Regions from separate parts of the Streptomyces sp. GL_141 genome, predicted to be linked through region 4. Evidence: riboswitches for the same ligand, from Rfam matches in the RefSeq annotation. Region 4 holds a riboswitch; each other region holds the start of a gene.
The links. A riboswitch is a leader RNA that binds a small molecule or an ion and turns the genes downstream of it on or off. The one in region 4 is predicted to bind cobalamin.

Region 1 (3,585 bases), 1.5 Mb from region 4:
GACACGTCCTGTTCGACCGAGGCCGCGAACAGCTGGTCGTCGGGGTCCTGCACCACCAGCTGGACGGACGTGCGCAGCCGGGTCAGTCCGGCCCGGTCGTACGAGACCTCCGTGCCGTCCAGCCACAGCGATCCCGCGCCGGGCCGCAGGCCGCCGCTCAGCAGCCGCATCAGCGTGGTCTTGCCGCTGCCGTTGCGGCCCAGCAGGGCCAGCGCCCGGCCCGGCGTGATGGCGAAGTCGACGCCGGTCAGGACGGCCGGGCCGTCCTCGTAGGCGTAGCCCGCGTCGGACAGTTCGATCAGGGGGGTCGCCACCGGGTTCACAAGGAGAGCCCCTTCAGGGTGAGGGTCAGGGTGATCAGGGCCGCCAGCAGGGCGCCGGTGGCCGTCAGGAAGCGCCACGACAGGGCCGCCTCCGGTACGAGGACCCGCAGCGCGCCGTCGTAGCCGCGTCCGGCCAGACCCGCCTGGAGCTTGGCCGCGCGGTCGAAGGCCCGTACGAAGGAGGTGGCGGCGAGCCCGGCCAGGGAGCGCCACACCGCCGCCCGGCTGGTGTGCCCGAGCCGGGCCGCCTGGGCCCGGCGGACCTGCGCCATGGAGTCGAGCAGCAGGAAGCCGATCCGGTACATGACCAGGGCCACGTCCACCACGGGGGCCGGCACCCCGGCCCGCACCAGCCGGGGCAGTACGTCGGAGACCGGGGTGGTGAAGGCGAACAGCAGCAGCCCGAGCGAGGCAGCCGAGGTGCGCAGCAGCAGTTCGGCGGCGAGCCGGGGGCCGTCGGGGGCCAGGGACACCGGCCCCGCCGGGCCGCCGACCGCGAACAGCAGGGGCAGCGCCCCGGTGAAGCAGAAGCCGAGCGGGATCCGGAAGGCCCGCCAGAGCTGCCGGCCGGCCACCCCGGCCGGGCCGAGCAGCACGGCGAGGGTGGCGGCGGCCACCAGCGGCCCGCCCGGCCAGGGCGGCAGGCACACGGCGGTGACCGTCAGCCCGATTCCGAGCAGGGCCTTCTCCAGCGGGTGCCTGCCGCGCCAGCGACTGCCGTGCGCGGCCACGTCGATCGGCAGCACCGCCTACGCCTCCGGGGCGGTGGCGGCAGCGGCGGCGGCCGCCCCCTGGCGGCGGCCCTTGCGGACGCCGAAGTAATACGCGAGCACGCCCGCTCCCAGCGCCGCCTGCAAGGCGAACAGCGCGGACTCGATCTCGGCCGAAGGGGGTTCGTAGAGAGGGGAGAACCAGGGCTCGTAGTCCGGCTTCAGCTCGGTGATCGCCGCCTCGGCCTGCGCGTCGGCGCCCGCGAAGGGCTCCTCCTTGCCCTCGCCCAGCCCGAGGGCGATCGGCAGGACGGCCAGCGCCGCCACCAGGAGCAGCAGCAGGGTGTTGATCTTGGCGTTCTTCGACATGCCGCTCATCAGGCCGCCGCCTTCTCTCCGGTACGGGTGGCCGTCAGCTTCGCGACGCCCAGCCGGACCAGGTCCGACTTGCTCGACGCCATCAGCAGCCGCATCACGAGGACGGTCAGCAGCCCCTCGCTCACGGCCAGCGGGATCTGCGTGACCGCGAAGATCCCCCCGAACTTCGCGAGCGAGCCCGCGAATCCGGAGGCCGGGTCGGGGAAGGCGAGGGCGAGCTGCACGCTGGTGACGCAGTAGGTGACCAGGTCGGCGAAGAAGGCGCCGAAGAACACGGTGACCATCAGCGGGAGAGCGAACTTCCGCAGCAGCCGGTAGACGGCGTAGCCCGCCCACGGGCCGGCGATGGCCATCGAGAAGACGTTGGCGCCGAGGGTGGTGAGCCCGCCGTGCGCCAGCAGCAGGGCCTGGAACAGCAGGGTGATCGTGCCGAGCACCGCCATGATCGGCGGCCGGAACAGGATCGCCCCGAGTCCGGTGCCCGTGGGATGCGAGCAACTGCCCGTGACGGAAGGGATCTTCAGGGCGGACAGGACGAAGGTGAAGGCCCCGGAGGCGCCGAGCAGCAGCGTGCTCTCCGGGTTGGCCTTCACCTCGCGGGTGAGCGCGCGGACGCCGTGGACGACGAAGGGGGCGGACACGGCGCCCCAGGCGACCGCGTGCAAAGGGGGTAGGAACCCCTCGGCTATATGCATGAGTAGGGAGACCTCTCCAGCACCTCGTGGATGGACAACGCGCCCCGGCCGGTCTCCTGGCTCACGGGTTGACGTCCATGCTCCGCCTTCCCGGGCAGCGCGGAACCTCCCGCGCAGCCCAGTGGCTTTCCCGCAGGAGTGGAGCCGGACTTCCCGATCACAGTGGCGAGGGCCGCACCGGTTTCCCACCGGTTTCCCGAACACCAAGGCCCGCTGACCCTAGTCGGCCGCACGGACCGGTAACAACCCGCCCCAATCACGCCGGGCGGTGACCGGATTCCGCTTGTGCGTCACGCCACGTGCCCGTGCTGTCGCTGTCCGCCCCAATGTCCCCGCCTGAAAGGGGAGTTCCGGATGTCCGTGGCCGCCGGAGAACGGCCGCCACACGTCGCCGCCCTGTTCCGGCCGGGCTGCTTCCCGCGGACGGTCCGGGGCCCCCGCCCCCGGGGTGCGCCCGGACGGGTGCGGCCCGGTGGCGGGCCCGCCGGGCCCCGGTGAGGCTGGACGCGTGGCTACCGATCCCGCGCACGACCTCGACCACTCCGACCTGACCGCCGTGCACGTCAACTGCACGCTCAAGCGATCGCCCGAGCCCGGCGACACCGAGGGCCTGATCGACAAGAGCCGTGCGGCGATGGGAGGAGCACGACGATGACCGACAACGCCATGTCTCATGACGACCTGCGTGCCGTGGTGATCAACTGCACCCTCAAGCGGTCGCCGGAACGAAGCCACACGCAGGGCCTGATCGACATCAGCACCGGCATCATGCAGCGTCAGGGTGTCCAGGTCGAGGTACTCCGGGCAGTGGACCTCGACATCGCGACCGGCGTCTGGCCGGACATGACGGAGCACGGCTGGGAGACCGACGAGTGGCCGGTCATTTACTCGAAAGTCATGGCCGCAGACATCCTCACGCTGGCTGGGCCCGTATGGCTGGGTGACAACTCCTCGGTCATGAAGAAGGTGATCGAGCGCCTGTACGCCTGCTCGTCGATCCTCAACGAGCTCGGCCAGTACGCCTACTACGGTCGCGTGGGCGGCTGCCTGATCACCGGCAACGAGGACGGCGCCAAGCACTGCGCGATGAACGTCCTGTACAGCCTCCAGCACCTCGGATACGTCATTCCGCCGCAGGCGGACGCGGGCTGGGTCGGCGAGGCCGGCCCGGGCCCGTCGTACCTCGACCCCGGCTCCGGCGGGCCGGACAACGACTTCACGAACCGCAACACGACCTTCATGACCTGGAACCAGCTCCACCTGGCGAGGATGCTCAAGGACACCGGCGGCATCCCCGCCCACGGAAACCAGCGCTCCGAGTGGGACGCCGGCTGCCGCTTCGACTTCGAGAACCCCGAGCACCGCTGAGCTCGGTCCCGTCAGATGAGGTCGCGGTGGCGGCCCACCTTGGTGGAGAAGAGGTAGAGCGGGGGCAGGAGGGCGGCGGCGCAGACGGTCCAGAGCGCGGTACGGGCGCCG
Region 2 (3,585 bases), 1.8 Mb from region 4:
TCACCATCGCCTGCGGAGCCCTGTCCGGCTTCCACTCCCTGGTCTCCTCCGGCACCACCCCGAAGATGATCCAGAAGGAGACCCAGGTCAGGGTCATCGGCTACGGCGCGATGCTGACCGAGTCCTTCGTCGCCATCATGGCGATCATCGCGGCCTGCATCATCGACCCGGGCCTGTACTTCGCCATCAACTCCCCCGGCGGGGTCGTCGGCGCCACCGTCGAGACGGCCTCGCAGGCCGTGACGAACTTCGGCTTCGCCATCTCCCCCGAGGCCCTCACCCAGGCCGCGAAGGACGTGGAGGAGACCAGCCTGCTGTCCCGTACGGGCGGCGCCCCGACCTTCGCACTCGGAATGTCGGAGATCTTCTCGGCTGTCATCGGCGGCACCGCGATGAAGGCGTTCTGGTACCACTTCGCGATCATGTTCGAGGCCCTGTTCATCCTGACGACGGTCGACGCCGGCACCCGCGTGGGCCGCTTCATGCTCCAGGACACCCTCGGCAACGTGCACAGGTCCTTCAAGGACGTCAGCTGGAAGCCGGGCGTCTGGTTCGCCAGCGCGGTCGTCGTCGGCGGCTGGGGCTACTTCCTGTGGGTCGGCGTCAAGGACCCGCTGGGCGGCATCAACCAGCTCTTCCCGCTGTTCGGCATCGCGAACCAGCTGCTCGCGGCGGTCGCCCTGGCCGTCTGCACCACCCTGCTGATCAAGTCCGGCCGGCTCAAGTGGGCCTGGGTGACGGGCGTTCCGCTGGCCTGGGACCTGGCCGTCACGCTCACCGCCAGCTACCAGAAGATCTTCTCCGACAACCCGAAGATCGGCTTCTTCGCGCAGCGGGACGTCTACCAGGACGGGATCGACGCGGGCAAGGTCCTCAAGCCCGCCAAGAACATGGACGAGATGCACACCGTGGTCACCAACGCCACGGTGGACGGCGTCCTGTCCGTGTTCTTCGCCCTGCTGATCATCATCGTGCTCGTGGACGCCGCCCGGACCTGCTTCAAGGCCATCCGCAAGCCCGAGTCGGTCACCATGGTCGAGTTCCCGTGGACCGAGTCCAAGATCGTCGCCCCGGCCGGTCTGATCCCGACCGCCGAGGAGCGGGCGGAACTCGCCGCCGCCGGCCTCGACTCGGGCGGCGGCCGCGTGCAGGACTCCGTACGGGAACCCGCGTGACGCGGCTGCGCCACGCGCTGGGCCGGGCCCGGTTCTTCGTACGGGAGTTCTCGGGCGAGGCGGCCTACGACCACTACGTGGCCCACGCCCGTACGCACGACCCCGACGCCGAGGTCCAGTCGCGCCGGGCCTTCGAACGGGCCCGCACGGACGCCCGCGAGGGCGACCCGCGCGAAGGGTTCCGCTGCTGCTGAACCGCTGAGCCGCAAAGGGCCGCCGCGTTCCGTCCACCCGACGGAACGCGGCGGCCCCTTTTCCTGCCCTGGCGCACACTCGGTGCCATGGACATCATCATCAGGACGGCGGCGGCCGCCGAATACGAAGAGCTCGGCGAGATCACCGCACGGGCGTACCTCGACGACGGACTGCTCGACTTCTCCGAGGACGACCCCTACCTGAGCCGGCTGCGCGACGTCGCCGGCCGGGCCCCCGACGGCGAGGTGCTCGTCGCGGAGTACGAGGGCACGCTGCTCGGCGGTGTGACCTTCGCGCCTCCCGGCAGCCCGCTGTGCGATATCGCGGGCCCCGGCGAGGCCGAGTTCCGGATGCTGGCCGTCTCCCCCGCGGCGCGCGGACGCGGTGCGGGCGAAGCCCTCGTACGGGCCTGCGTGAGCCGCGCCCGGGAGCTGGAGGGCGTGCGCCACCTGGTGCTGTCGACCACGGAGAAGATGCTCGGGGCACACCGGATCTACGACCGGCTGGGCTTCGTACGGACGCCCGAGCGGGACTGGTACCCGGTTCCGGGGCTCCCCCTGCTCACCTACCGCCTGGAGCTCTAGCGGTGCACCGCCCGCGAGGAGCGACACAACATGTGGGGGCTACCGCGAGCACCGGCCCCCACATGTATGCTCGTGCTCGCTGTCGTCGCAGGGGAATCCGGTGAGAATCCGGAACTGTCCCGCAACGGTATGAAATGCACCGATCCGCTCGGTGCATCCGCAAGTCCGAGGACCTGTCGACAGTGCGCCCGGCTCGACCGATCCGGGTGCAGACACGTCCGGGCCTCGCGGTTGGGCCGGTGGACGCCACGTGGCGCACGCGCACTGCCCTGCCAGGCACGCGCCCCCACGTGCGCCCCCTCGCGCCCCGCACCAACGGTGTTCCCGGAGCCGAGCGAGGGAGAGCTCCCCCCGTGACCATCGCGCCTTCCGCACCGCGCGCCGAGTCCGACCCGTCCGCCTACGAGGGTCCGGGGGCCGCGCTCCTGCGCACGCTCACCGAGCTGACCGCCGACCTGCCCGACACCGACCCCGGCCGGGTCGCCGCCGCCGCGCTGCGCGGCCGCAGCGCCGCCGCCGACGAGGCGGAGCTCCGTACGCTCGCCACCGAGGCGGCCGCCGGGCTGATCTCCGAGGACCCGGCCTACTCCCGCCTCGCCGCCCGCCTGCTGACGCTGGCCGTCCGCGACGAGGCCGCCGGCCAGGGCTCCACCTCCTTCTCCGGCTCCGTCGAGGTCGGCCACCGCGAGGGGCTCATCGCCGACCGCACCGCGGACTTCGTACGCCTGCACGCGAACCGGCTCGACGCGCTGGTCGGGCACGCGCTCGCCGAGGGCGCCGACGACCGCTTCGGCTTCTTCGGCCTGCGCACCCTGCACAGCCGCTACCTGCTGCGGCACCCGATCACCCGCCAGGTCATCGAGACCCCCCAGTACTTCATGCTGCGCGTGGCCTGCGGCCTCGCGGAGAACGAGAGCGTCCAGGCCGTCGAGGAAGTGGCCTCGCTGTACCGGCTGATGAGCCGCCTCGACTACCTGCCCTCCTCCCCCACCCTCTTCAACTCCGGCACCCGCCACCCGCAGATGTCCTCCTGCTACCTGCTGGACTCCCCGCTGGACGAGCTGGACTCGATCTACGACCGCTACCACCAGGTCGCGCGCCTCTCCAAGCACGCCGGCGGCATCGGCCTCTCGTACTCCCGCATCCGCGCCCGCGGTTCCCTGATCCGCGGTACGAACGGCCACTCCAACGGCATCGTGCCGTTCCTGAAGACCCTCGACGCCTCCGTCGCCGCCGTGAACCAGGGCGGCCGCCGCAAGGGCGCCGCCGCGGTCTACCTGGAGACCTGGCACGCGGACATCGAGGAGTTCCTGGAGCTCCGCGACAACACCGGCGAGGACCAGCGCCGCACCCACAACCTGAACCTGGCCCACTGGGTGCCGGACGAGTTCATGCGCCGCGTGAACGCCGACGCCGACTGGTCGCTGTTCTCCCCCGCCGACGTCCCCGAGCTGGTCGACCTGTGGGGCGACGCGTTCGACGCCGCGTACCGCAAGGCCGAGGAGTCGGGCCTGGCCCGCAAGTCCATGCCCGCCCGCGACCTGTACGGCCGGATGATGCGCACCCTCGCGCAGACCGGCCAGGGCTGGATGACCTTCAAGGACGCCTCCAACCGCACGGCGAACCAGACC
Region 3 (3,585 bases), 5.6 Mb from region 4:
ATCTCGACCGGCGCCCTCAAGCCCAAGACCGCGGTGGCGATGTCCGCCGTGCTCAACCTCGTCGGCGCTTTCATGTCCGTGGAGGTCGCCAAGACGATCTCCAAGGGACTGGTCAACGAGGAAGGCATCCAGCCGGAGGTCATCTTCGCCGCCTTGGTCGGCGCGATCCTCTGGAACCTCGTCACCTGGCTGGTCGGACTGCCCTCGAGCTCCTCGCACGCCCTGATGGGCGGCCTGATCGGTGCGGCCGTGGCCTCCGCCGGCATGGGCGCCGTCAACGGCAGCGTCGTCGTCACCAAGGTGCTGATCCCCGCGATCGCCGCGCCGCTGGTCGCCGGCTTCGCCGCCTACCTGGCCACGAAGGTCACGTACAAGGTCGGCAAGGGCATGGGCGAGAAGACCTCGGCCAAGGGCTACCGCGCCGGTCAGATCGCTTCCGCGAGCCTCGTCTCGCTGGCGCACGGCACCAACGACGCGCAGAAGACGATGGGCATCATCACCCTGGCGCTCGTCGCCGGCGGCGCCCTCGCTCCCGGCTCCAACCCGCCGGTCTGGGTCATCGTCTCCGCCGGTCTGGCCATCGCGATGGGCACCTACCTGGGCGGCTGGCGCATCATCCGCACCATGGGCAGCGGCCTGACCGACCTGCAGCCGCAGCAGGGCTTCGCCGCCCAGACCTCGGCCGCCAGCGTCATCCTGGCCTCCTCCTCCCTCGGCTTCTCCCTCTCGACCACCCACGCGTGCTCCGGCGCCGTCATGGGTTCGGGTCTGGGACGCAAGGGCGGCGTGGTCCGCTGGTCCACCGCCTCCCGCATGTTCATCGCCTGGGGCCTGACCCTCCCGGCCGCGGGCCTGGTGGCCGCGCTGGCCGAGCTGGTCATGCGCACCGGGGACATCGGCGTCGCCGGCGTCACGGTCTTCCTCGTCGGCTCCTGCGTCGCCATCTGGCTGATCTCGCGCCGCCAGGTCGTCGACCACACCAACGTCAACGAGGTCGCCCCGGCCGACGCCGAGGAGCCGGCCGGTGCCGTCACCACGGCCATGGCGGCCGTCGCCGTCCCGCCGACCGCCGCCGTCGGCAGCACCGCCGCGGTGACGGACGAGGAACTGAAGGCCACCATCCCGGCCGCGACGACGACTCCCGCGGCTCCGGCCGCGGCCGTCTGACCCCCGAGAACGACAGAGGATTCAGCGGTATGAAGATCGACTGGGAAGCACTCGGCTCCGTCTTCGGGGTCAGCCTCTCCGCCACCGTCGTCCTGGTGACCCTGTTCACCCTGGGTCTGATGGGGCTCTCCAAGCACGAGGCCGCCACCGAACAGGGCGGCGCCGCCACCCTGGCCCGCAGCGGTGCGTACGCCTGCTTCGCGCTCTGCGCGGTGGCCGTGGCCTACGGGATCTACCTGATCGTCGCCTGAGGCGCCGGACGGCACGTACGAAGGCTCCCTCGGGGTTCGTCCCGGAGGGAGCTTTCGCATGCCCCGGGCCCGCGCCCGACGCGCCCCGGGCCCCCGGCGCGGGCCCGGCACCGCCCCCTCCCCCGCCACCCCGCCGCAGGTCAACGGCGAGTTGACGGGCCTTCGCGCTGCGTGGTGGACTGCGCGAGCCATTACGGCGGCATGGAGAGGAAGTCCGGTGCGAATCCGGCGCGGTCCCGCCACTGTCACCGGCGCACGCGGACCCCGTGTGCGGCCGGGAGCCAGGAACTCTCGCCGCCGGACACGTCGAACCAGGGCGCGGACCCTGAGTGAGGACATACCTGCCACCATGCGTGCCGATCGCGTCTTCGCGTACGGCGTCACGGCGGGCCTGATCGGCGACCGGATCCTCGGGGATCCGCGCCGAGGGCACCCCGTGGCCGCCTTCGGACGAGCCGCCGCCGCCGTCGAACGCGCCCTGTGGCGCGACGACCGCGCGCGGGGCGCCCTGCACACCCTGCTGTGCGCTGGAGGCGCGGCCGCCGTCGGCGCGCTGGGCGCCCGCGCCGTGCGCTCCCGGCCCGCGGCCGCCCGCATCGCCCTCACCGCCGCCGCCACCTGGGCCGTCGTGGGCGGCACCTCGCTGGGCCGCGAGGCCCGCGCCATCGGCGGCGCGCTCGCCGCCGGGGACGCCGAGGTGGCCCGCGAGCGGCTGCCCCACCTGTGCGGGCGCGACCCGCAGGCGCTGGACGAGCAGCAGATGGCCCGCGCGGTCGTCGAATCGGTCGCCGAGAACACCTCCGACGCCGTGGTCGGGGCCCTGGTGTGGGGCGCCGTCGCGGGCGTCCCCGGGCTGCTGGCCTTCCGCGCCGTGAACACCCTGGACGCGATGGTCGGCCACAAGTCCCCCCGCCACCTGCGCTACGGCTGGGCCTCGGCCCGGCTCGACGACGTGGCCGGCTGGCCGGGCGCCCGGCTGACGGCCCTCGCCGCCGTACTGGCCGGGCCCGACCGGCGAGGAGCCGTACGGGCCTGGCGCGCGGATGCCGCCAAGCACCCGAGCCCCAACGCGGGCCCCGTGGAGTCCTCCTTCGCCGGGGCGCTCGGCGTACGGCTGGGCGGAACCCTGGCGTACGCGGGCCGGGTCGAACACCGGGCCGTGCTCAACGGAGCGGCCGGGCGGCCGGTGGAGGTCGCCGACATCGAACGGGCGGTGCGGCTGTCGCGCCAGGTGACGTGGCTGGCGCTCGGGGCCTGTGTGGCCGCCCGGACGCTGGTCTCCCGGACGCTGGTCTCCCGTACGACGAAGAAGAAGGGGCGGCGCGCATGAGCGACGGCGCGAAGCGCGGCGGGGGCCTCCTCGTCGCCGGTACGACCTCGGACGCGGGCAAGAGCGTGGTCACGGCGGGCATCTGCCGGTGGCTGGCCCGGCAGGGCGTGAAGGTGGCCCCGTTCAAGGCACAGAACATGTCCCTGAACTCCTTCGTGACGAGGGAGGGCGCCGAGATCGGCCGCGCACAGGCCATGCAGGCCCAGGCGGCCCGCGTGGAGCCGACCGCACTGATGAACCCGGTGCTGCTCAAGCCCGGCAGTGACCGGAGCAGCCAGGTGGTGCTGCTGGGCAAGCCGGTGGGCGAGATGAGCGCGCGGGGCTACCACGGGGGGCGGCAGGAGCAGTTGCTCGGCATCGTCACGGACTGCCTGGAGCAGTTGCGGGGCACGTATGACGCCGTGATCTGCGAGGGGGCGGGCAGCCCGGCCGAGATCAATCTGCGCCGGACCGACATCGTGAACATGGGCATCGCGCGGGCCGCGCGGTTCCCGGTGGTCGTCGTCGGCGACATCGACCGGGGCGGGGTCTTCGCGTCCTTCTTCGGCACGACGGCGCTGCTCTCGCCCGAGGACCAGTCGCTGATCGCGGGCTACCTGGTCAACAAGTTCCGCGGCGACGTCACCCTGCTGGAGCCGGGCATGGAGATGCTGCGCGGCCTGACCGGGCGGGCGACGTACGGGGTGCTCCCCTTCCAGCACGGGCTGGGCATCGACGAGGAGGACGGCCTGCGGGTCTCCCTGCGGGGCGCGGTACGGGAATCCGTGGTCGCCCCGCCCGTCGGCGAGGACGTGCTGCGGGTCGCGGTCTGCGCGGTGCCGCTGATGTCCAACTTCA
Region 4 (3,585 bases):
CGCTCCCGGCGGCGACGGCCCCGCGCCCGCCGCCTCCGGCCCCGCCGCCACCGGACCGGTCACGACCGCCCCGCAGAGCCCCGGCGGGCAGCCCCCGGACCCGAAGGCCCAGGGGTCCGCCGCGGACGGCGCGCCCCGCCCCGCCGGAGCCCTGCCCTTCGACCTGCCGCAGCCGGCCGTGCTGCGCTCCGGCGCCGCCGGCAAGAAGCTGGTCTTCGCCCACTACTTCACCCCGTACCCGCTCTCCCTGGACAACGTCGGCGCCGACGCCGACTACTACACCCGCAACTACCTGAAGCCGGACGGCGAGAACGGCAAGCACGAGCGCTACGGCGGACTGCTCCGCGACCGCCCGCTGCCCGTCCCGCCCAAAGCCGGGGACTGGGAGCTCGCCAACCTCCAGCAGGAGGTCCGCACGGCCCGCGCCGCGGGCATCGACGGATTCACCCTCGACCTGCTCTCCCTGACCGGGAAGAACCGCGAACGCTCCCACCTCCTGATGGAGGCCGCCCGTTCGGTGGATCCGGGCTTCAAGGTCATGCTGATGCCGGACATGACCTCCCTGGGCACCGACGACCCGGCCGTGCTCGCCGACCTCCTCGCGGAGCTCGGCAAGGCCCCGGCCGCCCACCGGCTCCCCGACGGCCGGCTGGTCGTCTCGCCGTTCAAGGCCGAGGAGAAGAGCGTCGCCTGGTGGACCGGGGTCATGGACGTCCTGAAGAACCGGCACGGCATCCGCACCGCCTTCGTCCCGCTCTTCCTCGACTTCGGCGCGCACAGCGCCGAGTTCGAGCCCATCAGCCACGGATTCTCCGAGTGGGGCAGCCGCAGCTACGTCGGCCAGGAGAGCTCCACGCGCGACGTCCGGCGCGCCCACGCCGCGGGCAAGATCTGGATGCAGCCCGTATCGGTCCAGGACGCCCGCCCCAACCAGGGCATCTACGACGAGGCGGGCAACACCGCGACCCTGCGCGCCACATGGAACCGCGCGATCGAGGACGGGGCCGACTGGGTCCAGCTCACCACGTGGAACGACTACAGCGAGGGCAGCCAGTTCGCGCCCTCGCTGCACAACGGCCATGCCTACCTGGACCTTTCCTCGTACTACCTCACCCGGTTCAAGACGGGCGGCTGGCCGAAGATCGTCCGCGACACGCTGTACCTGAGCTCGCGCACCCAGTTCGCCGCCGCGGACCCGAGCGGCGGCCAGTCCCTCGTGATGTCGCTGCGGGGCGGCAGCGCCGCGGCCCGGGACGCGGTGGAGGTGCTGAGCTTCCTGACCGCGCCCGCGAGCATCCGTACGGCCGTGGGGGCGGCCGAGGACGCGCACGCGGCCCCGGCCGGGGTCCACTCCGAGCTGCTGCCCCTGGCTCCGGGCGCCGGCTCGGCGTCCGTGGTGCGGGGCGGCAAGGCCGGAGCCCGGGTGGAACTGCCCTACCGGGTGGACCGCACGGTGGAGGTGCAGGACCTCCAGTACTACGCCGCCACCAGCGGCCGGAGCTGAGCCCGCAGGGCTCCGGCGTAGGTCCGCAGGGCGCCGGCGCGGGTCCGCAGGGGCCGAAGTCCCTTGCCCCGGGACCTTTGTCACCCCATATGTAGTGGTGGCATGCCGCTGTCACATCTATATGTAGTGTTGGCTCTGCCGGTTCGGCGGGGCTCCCTTCCCCCGACCGAGGCAACAGGGAACCCGGTGGGAATCCGGGACTGCCCCGCAACGGTGAGTCCGCCACGGCGGACGAGTCCGACACCTGCCGGCACGGGCCCTCAAGAGCGCCCGCCATTCTTCCGTGCCGAGCCTCGTGGGAGGGCTGCCGTGACTGCTGTCATCAATGCCGTAGAGACCGTGACCGAATACCTGGACCGCCGGGACTGGCGGGTGAACGCCAACGCCAACCAGGGCTATTCGCTCGGCGGACTCATCCTCAACGCCGCGGGCAAGGTCACCGCGAACTACTGGCTGGAACAGGTCTATCCCGCCGCCGTGGCCCGTGCCCACCGCGAGGGCGACCTCCACATCCACGACCTGGACATGCTCTCCGGCTACTGCGCCGGCTGGTCCCTGCGCACCCTGCTCACCGAGGGCTTCAACGGGGTCCCCGGCCAGATCGACTCCGCCCCGCCCAAACACCTGTCCTCGGCCGTCGGCCAGATCGTGAACTTCCTCGGCACCCTGCAGAACGAATGGGCGGGCGCCCAGGCCTTCTCCTCCTTCGACACCTGTCTCGCCCCGTACGTCCGCCTCGACAGGCTCACGTACGACCAGGTCAGGCAGTGCGTCCAGGAGCTCGTGCACAACCTCAACGTGCCCTCGCGCTGGGGCACGCAGACCCCCTTCACCAACCTCACCTTCGACTGGACCTGCCCCGAGGACCTGCGCGAACAGATCCCCGTGGTCGCGGGGGAGGAGACCGGTTTCACCTACGGCGAGCTCCAGGCCGAGATGGACATGATCAACCGGGCGTACATCGAGGTCATGACGGAAGGCGACGCCACCGGGCGGGTGTTCACCTTCCCCATCCCGACCTACAACATCACCCGCGACTTCCCCTGGGAGAGCGAGAACGCCGAGCGGCTCTTCGCGATGACCGCCAAGTACGGGCTCCCGTACTTCCAGAACTTCATCAACTCCGAGCTCGAACCCCACATGATCCGCTCCATGTGCTGCCGGCTCCAGCTCGATCTGACCGAGCTGCGGGCGCGCGGCAACGGCCTCTTCGGCAGCGCCGAGCAGACCGGCTCCCTCGGTGTGGTCACCCTCAACTGCGCCCGGCTCGGGCACCTTTACGCGGGCGACGAGCCGGGTCTGCTGGCCGGGATGGACCGGCTGTGCGAGCTCGCCCGGGACAGCCTCGAACTCAAGCGGATCACCGTCCAGGACCTGATCGACGGCGGTCTCTTCCCGTACACCAAGCGGTACTTGGGCACCCTGCGCAACCACTTCTCCACCATCGGGGTCAACGGCGTCAACGAGATGATCCGCAACTTCAGCGCGGACGCCCACGACATCACCACCCCCGAGGGCCACGCCCTCGCGGTCCGCCTCCTGGACCGGGTCCGGGCCCGGATGGTGGACTTCCAGGAGAGCACCGGCCACCTGTACAACCTGGAGGCCACCCCCGCCGAGGGCACGACGTACCGCTTCGCGAAGGAGGACCGGGCCCGCTTCCCCGGCATCCTCCAGGCCGGCACCGACGCCAACCCGTACTACACCAACTCCTCCCAGCTGCCCGTCGGCTGGACCGACGACCCCTTCGAGGCGCTGGAGCGCCAGGACGAACTGCAGGGCAAGTACACGGGCGGCACCGTCCTGCACCTGTACACCCCCGAGCGGATCCCGACGGCGGAGGCCTGCCGCGAACTGGTCCGGCGCTCGCTGGAGACCTTCCGGATCCCGTACCTGACGGTGACCCCCACCTTCTCCATCTGCGCGGACCACGGCTACCTGGAGGGGGAGCGGCCCCACTGCCCCACGTGCGGGGCGCCGTGCGAGATCTGGACCCGGGTCATGGGCTACCACCGCCCGGTGTCCTCCTTCAACATCGGCAAGAAGGGCGAACACGCCGAGCGCGTCCACTTCAAGGCGGC

Region 1: another riboswitch for cobalamin. It lies ahead of AC3IX6_RS10530 (energy-coupling factor ABC transporter permease); the one in region 4 lies ahead of AC3IX6_RS04270 (ribonucleoside triphosphate reductase).
Region 2: another riboswitch for cobalamin. It lies ahead of AC3IX6_RS11570 (ribonucleoside-diphosphate reductase subunit alpha); the one in region 4 lies ahead of AC3IX6_RS04270 (ribonucleoside triphosphate reductase).
Region 3: another riboswitch for cobalamin. It lies ahead of AC3IX6_RS29345 (cobalamin biosynthesis protein); the one in region 4 lies ahead of AC3IX6_RS04270 (ribonucleoside triphosphate reductase).

What each region holds. Positions count from the first base shown of each region.
Region 1 is NZ_CM174402.1:2,508,046-2,511,630, reverse strand. It holds gene AC3IX6_RS10545 (energy-coupling factor ABC transporter ATP-binding protein) at 1-314, opposite strand, end outside; gene cbiQ (cobalt ECF transporter T component CbiQ) at 320-1,069, opposite strand; gene AC3IX6_RS10535 (energy-coupling factor ABC transporter substrate-binding protein) at 1,073-1,411, opposite strand; gene AC3IX6_RS10530 (energy-coupling factor ABC transporter permease) at 1,411-2,106, opposite strand; cobalamin riboswitch at 2,136-2,329, opposite strand; gene AC3IX6_RS10525 (hypothetical protein) at 2,615-2,761, shown strand; gene AC3IX6_RS10520 (flavodoxin family protein) at 2,758-3,474, shown strand; gene AC3IX6_RS10515 (MFS transporter) at 3,486-3,585, opposite strand, start outside.
Region 2 is NZ_CM174402.1:2,738,126-2,741,710, forward strand. It holds gene AC3IX6_RS11555 (carbon starvation CstA family protein) at 1-1,175, shown strand, start outside; gene AC3IX6_RS11560 (CstA-like transporter-associated (seleno)protein) at 1,172-1,369, shown strand; gene AC3IX6_RS11565 (GNAT family N-acetyltransferase) at 1,457-1,954, shown strand; cobalamin riboswitch at 2,021-2,149, shown strand; gene AC3IX6_RS11570 (ribonucleoside-diphosphate reductase subunit alpha) at 2,308-3,585, shown strand, end outside.
Region 3 is NZ_CM174402.1:6,604,116-6,607,700, reverse strand. It holds gene AC3IX6_RS29355 (inorganic phosphate transporter) at 1-1,167, shown strand, start outside; gene AC3IX6_RS29350 (hypothetical protein) at 1,197-1,418, shown strand; cobalamin riboswitch at 1,585-1,730, shown strand; gene AC3IX6_RS29345 (cobalamin biosynthesis protein) at 1,768-2,748, shown strand; partial or broken gene AC3IX6_RS29340 (cobyric acid synthase) at 2,745-3,585, shown strand, end outside.
Region 4 is NZ_CM174402.1:981,947-985,531, reverse strand. It holds gene AC3IX6_RS04275 (glycoside hydrolase family 71 protein) at 1-1,504, shown strand, start outside; cobalamin riboswitch at 1,627-1,770, shown strand; gene AC3IX6_RS04270 (ribonucleoside triphosphate reductase) at 1,814-3,585, shown strand, end outside.